Regions from separate parts of the Pseudoalteromonas sp. SWXJZ94C genome, predicted to be linked through region 2. Evidence: predicted binding sites of a transcription regulator. Region 2 holds the regulator's gene; the other holds the start of a gene.
What was found. The regulator MetJ, encoded in region 2, represses methionine synthesis genes. The targets are predictions, from matches to a motif close to TAGACGTCTAGACGTCTA.
Positions count from the first base shown of each region.

Region 1: metK (methionine adenosyltransferase) is a predicted target of MetJ. The motif match lies at 1,872-1,889, and genes of this name have one in related genera.

Region 1 is NZ_JADYXF010000016.1:64,298-67,735, reverse strand. It holds gene I6F65_RS08880 (hypothetical protein) at 1-455, opposite strand, end outside; gene metK (methionine adenosyltransferase) at 619-1,770, opposite strand; gene tkt (transketolase) at 2,074-3,438, shown strand, end outside.
Region 2 is NZ_JADYXF010000037.1:25,221-28,658, reverse strand. It holds gene metB (cystathionine gamma-synthase) at 1-996, opposite strand, end outside; gene metJ (met regulon transcriptional regulator MetJ) at 1,196-1,516, shown strand; gene I6F65_RS15595 (malic enzyme-like NAD(P)-binding protein) at 1,602-2,843, opposite strand; gene rpmE (50S ribosomal protein L31) at 3,368-3,438, opposite strand, start outside.

The DNA.
Region 1 (3,438 bases), on a different contig from region 2:
TTACTGCGCTTTTTAGGTGCACTAATAAGCTCTTCATCAAGCATCAGGTCGTCATCTTGCCATTCATCGTTGTTTTCTATTTGCGCTTTTGACTCTGCTTCAGGAAGCCGTTGTTCTAATTCTTCTAGCTTTTCTTCAAGGCGAATTAAGCTGCTGGTAATATAATCGAGTGCATCAAAAATGCGTTCATCGCGTTGATTATTTGCTTGCTCGGTATTTGTGCTTGATGCACTAGAGATAGCTTGAAGCTTACTTTTTATGCCAAGACCAACAAGTAATTTTGCTTGTTTTAATGCTTTGTCTTTATTGCTTGGTGCAAATAAGGGTTTACCTTTAAAAAAAAGCGTTACTTTTTCTTCTGAGGTTTTTAGCCGTTGCGCTAAAGTTGTGCATGCTGTTTTTGCATCAATGTCATCTGCAAGCCCTGCAAATATAACGCGAAAATTGTCGGTCATTTAACTATCTCTCAAGCTTTATAATGAAATGAGTATATACCTAAAGTACAAAAGAATTCGAGGTTGATTTTATAGTTATTTTATTTACGAACAATACTACAAATAAACTCCAGATGTAAAAACGGCCCTAAAAAGGGCCGTTTTATATTATTACATTATTGGCTTAAAGGCCAGCAGCTACGCGAAGTGCGTCTGCTTTATCTGTACGTTCCCAAGGGAACTCGTCGCGACCAAAGTGACCGTAAGCCGCTGTAGGAAGGTAGATAGGGCGCTCTAAATCAAGCATTTGAATTAAGCCGTAAGGGCGTAAGTCAAAATGTTCACGAATAAGCTCAATTAAACTGCTTTCTTCTAGCTTGCTTGTACCAAACGTTTCAACGCTGATAGAAGTAGGCTCTGCAACACCAATTGCGTAAGAAACTTGTAGCTCACACTTGTCAGCAAGACCAGCAGCAACAATGTTTTTAGCAACGTAACGTGCAGCGTATGCCGCAGAACGGTCAACTTTTGATGGATCTTTACCAGAGAAAGCACCACCACCGTGACGAGCCATACCACCGTATGTATCTACAATGATTTTACGACCAGTTAAACCACAGTCACCCATTGGTCCACCAATAACAAAGCGACCTGTTGGGTTAATGAAAAACTTAGTTGCACTTGTAATAAGTTCTGCAGGAAGTACCGGCTTAATGATTGTTTCCATCACAGCTTCTACTAAATCTTTTTGCGAAATGTCTTCGCTGTGCTGAGTAGAAAGTACAACAGCATCAATACCTACTGGCTTGCCGTTTTCGTATGCAAAAGTAACTTGAGATTTTGCATCTGGGCGTAACCAGTTAAGCTCGCCGCTTTTACGTACTTGCGCTTGGCGCTGTACTAAACGATGTGAGTAAGTAATTGGGGCAGGCATTAGTACTTCTGTTTCGTTACATGCGTAACCAAACATTAAGCCTTGGTCGCCAGCGCCTTGTTCTTCTGGGCTAGTACGGTCAACACCTTGGTTAATGTCTGGAGACTGTTTACCAATAGTGTTTAAAATAGCACATGAATCGGCATCAAAGCCCATGTCTGAATTTGTGTAGCCAATGTCACGAATTGTTTTACGTGTAATTTCTTCGATATCAACCCATGCGCTAGTAGTGATTTCACCACCAACCATAACCATACCGGTTTTCACGTAAGTTTCACACGCTACGCGAGCCTGAGAGTCTTGCTCTAGGATTGCATCAAGTACCGCATCAGAGATTTGATCGGCGATTTTATCCGGATGACCTTCAGAAACTGATTCAGAAGTAAATAAATGTTTTGCCATTGTATTTCTGCTCACAAATATTGCGCTTCACAAATGTCGGTATTAGCGCTAAAAAATTAAGGGGCGTATTTTATCGAAAACAAAACTAATTGCATAGTGTTTTTACGCCTAGACGTCTAAATAAAATTACTAATGTCGTTCTGGTCTCAAAAAAAATTCATAATGCTCCCTTTTCTGGGGTTTTTAATTGCACACCGCCCCCACATTAAGTAAGAATGGATGTATAGCAGTATCCAAGATATTTGGTTACATAAACGATTACATAAATACCCGCGCAAATACACATATAAGGTAGGAGAATTCATGCCATCTCGCAAAGAACTTGCAAATGCTATTCGCGTCTTGTCAATGGACGCAGTACAAAAGGCCAAATCTGGTCACCCTGGAGCCCCTATGGGCATGGCTGATATCGCAGAAGTATTATGGCGCGATTATCTAAAGCATAACCCAACAAATCCAGAGTGGGCTGACCGAGATCGATTTATATTATCGAACGGCCACGGTTCAATGCTTATATATTCTCTATTGCACCTAAGTGGTTATGATTTACCACTAGACGAAATTAAAAACTTCCGTCAAATGCATTCTAAAACACCAGGTCATCCAGAATATGGTTATGCACCAGGAATCGAAACTACTACGGGTCCATTAGGTCAAGGGATCACAAATGCCGTAGGTATGGCAATTGCCGAAAAAGCACTTGCTGCACAGTTTAACCGTGAAGGTCACGATATTGTTGATCACTTTACCTATGCATTTATGGGCGATGGCTGCCTTATGGAAGGTATTTCTCATGAAGCAGGTTCACTTGCAGGCACATTAGGTCTGGGTAAACTTGTTGCATTTTGGGATGACAACGGTATCTCTATCGATGGTGAAGTAGAAGGTTGGTTTACCGATGATACGCCAGCTCGCTTTAAAGCGTACGGTTGGCATGTAGTTAGTGGTGTTGATGGCCACGACAGCGACGCTGTAAGTGCTGCAATTGCAGAGGCTAAAAGCGTTACCGATAAGCCATCACTTATTTGTTGTAAAACAATTATTGGTTACGGTTCACCTAATAAGTCAGGTAGCCACGATTGTCATGGCGCACCACTAGGTGATGACGAAATTAAAGCATCTCGCGAATTTTTAGGTTGGACTGGCGATGCTTTCGAAATTCCTGATGATATTTACGCACAATGGGATAGCAAAGAAAAAGGTCAACAGCTTGAATCAAGCTGGGACGAAAAGTTTGCAGCATACGCAAAAGCATACCCAGAGCTTGCAGCTGAATACAAGCGTCGTATTAATAACGAGCTTCCTGGTGATTGGGCTGAAAAATCTCAAGCGTATATTGAGCAATTGCAAGCAAACCCTGCAAATCCTGCTTCTCGTAAAGCGTCACAAAATGCATTAAATGCATTTGGTCCGTTATTACCAGAATTTATGGGTGGCTCAGCCGATTTAGCTGGCTCAAACTTAACAATTTGGGATGGCTCTAAAGGTTTAACACGCGATGATGCAAGCGGTAACTACATTTACTACGGTGTACGTGAGTTTGGTATGTCGGCAATTATGAATGGTATTGCCCTTCATAAAGGCTTTATTCCTTACGGCGCTACGTTCTTAATGTTTGTTGAATATGCAAAAAATGCCGTTCGTATGGCTGCATTAATGAAGCAACCA
Region 2 (3,438 bases):
GCTCTCTACCCCGCCAAGTGATTCAGCCAAACTAAAATCATGTAAGCTTGTTAAAAATGCTGCGGCATCGTTTATGTCGCCTTTAATATCAAAACTAACCATGCCACCAAAGCCAAGTTGTTGTGCTTTAGCGAGTGCATGTTGAGGATGCGACTCAAGGCCAGGATAATAAACTTGGCTAACAAATTCAGAGTTTTCAAGATATTTAGCGATTGCTAATGCATTTTCTTGGTGCTGCCTTAGGCGCACGTTCAAAGTACGTAAACCACGCAGTGTTAAATAACTATCAAATGGAGCACCTGTAATACCTATATTATTAGCCCACCAAGCAAGCTCATCACCAAGCTCTTGTGTTGCAGTAATAACAGCGCCGCCCACAACATCGGAATGTCCATTAATATATTTAGTGGTTGAATGCACCACAATATCTACACCAAACTTAATTGGGTTTTGCAGGGCTGGCGACAAGAACGTGTTATCGGCAGCCACTAATGCCCCGCATTGCTTTGCAATATCGGTTACTGCTTTTATGTCAGTTAAACGTAGCACTGGATTACTTGGTGTTTCGATCCAAATTAGTTTTGGTTTAATTGCTAATATTTTTTGAAGACTTTCTGGCTTTGTTAAATCTAAAACTTCAAGCTTTAGCAAGCCACGTTTTTGTAACGAAGTAAATAAACGGTAGCTTCCACCGTAGCAGTCGTGTGGGATCACTAATGTATCATCGTGATTAAGCAGCTGAGTTGCTAAATGCACAGCCGCCATACCTGTGGCTGTAATTATGCCGCGCACTCCACCTTCGAGCTCTGCAAGCGTCTCAGCTAAAATATCGCGATTAGGATTACCACTGCGACCGTAGTCATATGCACGCTTAGTATCGAAGTCGGCAAACGAATAAGTAGTCGATAAATAAATTGGTGCTACCACTGCTCCATGATGTTTATCGGCTTCTACACCGCTACGAACTGCAATGGTTGCTTTGTTTTTTTCGCTCATATTCGTCACCTAATTAATTTGGATGTTTAGACGTCTAAAAGAGTAATTTATTCAATTTAAGAAGTCAAAACATTTAAACCTCTAGATGGCTAAACAACAAGTATTTGACTATCTTTTTTAAATCGATAGAATTTCACGCATATTCACACGCTTTTTATGCCGTGTGAGCAATTAATAATCTGAGGCAACGATACATCTTATGGCTAAATGGAATGGTGAGTATATTCACCCATACGCAGAACACGGTAAAAAATCAGAACAAGTTAAGAAAATTACCGTTTCGATCCCACTAAATGTATTAAAGGTATTAACTGACGAACGTACTCGCCGTCAAATTAATAACCTGCGTCATGCAACAAACAGTGAGTTATTATGTGAAGCGTTTTTACATGCATTTACAGGTCAACCGTTACCTAATGACGACGACCTACGTAAAGATAACGCAGAAAAAGTACCAGAAGAAGTGAAAAAAATAATGCAAGAAATGGGGTTAGAAGTCCCTGTTTTAGATGACGAATAAATAGATAAAGTAAAACAAAAAAACCTCAGTAATTACTGAGGTTTTTTTATGACTAAATTTTACTGTGTAACGCTACTGTATAGGTTTACTGCATATAGTTTTCTGGCAACTCAATTTGCGCTACACCAGATTCAACAGCAGCAAGAGCAACCGCTCTTGCTATGCGTGGTAATAAACGTGGGTCCATTGGTTTTGGAATAATATACTGCGCACCAAATTCTAGCTTATCTACACCAGCGGCTTTTAGCACTTCAACAGGTACAGGCTCTTTTGCAATGCTGCGAATAGCTTCTACTGCTGCTATTTTCATTTCATCGTTAATAGCACTTGCGCGTACATCAAGCGCACCACGAAAAATAAACGGGAAACACAAAACATTATTAACCTGATTTGGATAATCAGAACGCCCTGTCGCCATAATTAAATCATTGCGTGCGCTGTGTGCAAGTGCAGGATCAATTTCAGGATCAGGGTTTGAGCACGCAAACACAACCGGCTTATCTGCCATAAGCTTTAAATCTTCAGCTCCTAATAAATTAGGACCTGATACACCAACGAATACATCTGCATCTGCAATTACATCTTGTAATGTGCGTTTATCTGTATTATTAGCAAATAATTTTTTATACTCATTTAGATCTTCACGGCGAGTATGGATAACTCCTTTGCGGTCCAGCATGTAAATGTGTTCACGCAGTGCGCCACACTTTATTAATAGCTCCATACATGCAACGGCCGCAGCACCAGCACCTAAGCATACAATAGTAGCATCTTCGATTGATTTTTCTTGTACTTCGAGTGCATTTAACATACCCGCAGCGGTAACGATTGCAGTGCCATGTTGATCATCATGAAAAACAGGAATACTACAGCGCTCAATGAGTGCTTTTTCAATTTCAAAACACTCTGGCGCCTTAATATCTTCAAGGTTAATACCACCGAATGTGTCGGCAATATTAGCAACCGTGTTAATAAAATCTTCTGTTGTTTTGTGCTTAACTTCAATATCGATTGAATCTAGACCCGCAAAACGTTTAAATAATAAAGCTTTACCTTCCATTACCGGCTTAGATGCAAGAGGACCTAAATTACCTAACCCTAAAATGGCAGTGCCATTGGTAATTACCGCAACCATATTGCCTTTACCGGTATATTTGTAAGCATTTGCAGGATCAGCGGCAATTTCACGCACAGGTTCGGCAACCCCTGGACTATATGCTAACGCTAAGTCTTGAACCGTTTCAGCTGGCTTAGTTAGCTCAATGCTGATTTTGCCTGGAACGGGATGAGAATGATAATGTAGTGCTTGTTCACGAAAGTCTGACATAACGCGATTGTATCCTGCAATTTAAGTTAAAGTGAGAGGTGTTGTCTGGGTTACGATACCCTTATTATTTTTAAATTCCAAGTAATATCAGATCTATCCTGTTATCTGCTAGATGCATTGATTTTAAGAGGTTTTTTTAAAAAACAGCTAAAACACAGCAACATTTCATGAGCAAAAATTCATCTAAAATATAGTTTTAAAAGCACTTTTAGCGTGTTGTGATTTTTGATGTAGCGCGCAGTTGAGACTTTAATATAAACCATATTAAATGACTTAAATCGTTACTTTTAAAACATTTATCTTCATGTTAGCTGCATTTAACAACGTAGTTAAAATTAGATAATTAAAAATATAGAGACAATTATGCAGTTTGTCTGCAGAGGTTTATGCATACTCATAATAAAAGCAGAAAATAGTGATACGAAGAAGAAAGGGGATAATTAAAATAAAAAATAAATAAATGAGATAAATTATAGGTATAAAAAAAGCACCCTAAGGTGCTTTTCTCAACTAGACAGCAATAATTACTTCTTGCTACCAAGTGCACCGAAACGCTTGTTGAAACGATCAACACGTCCGCCAGTGTCTAAAACTT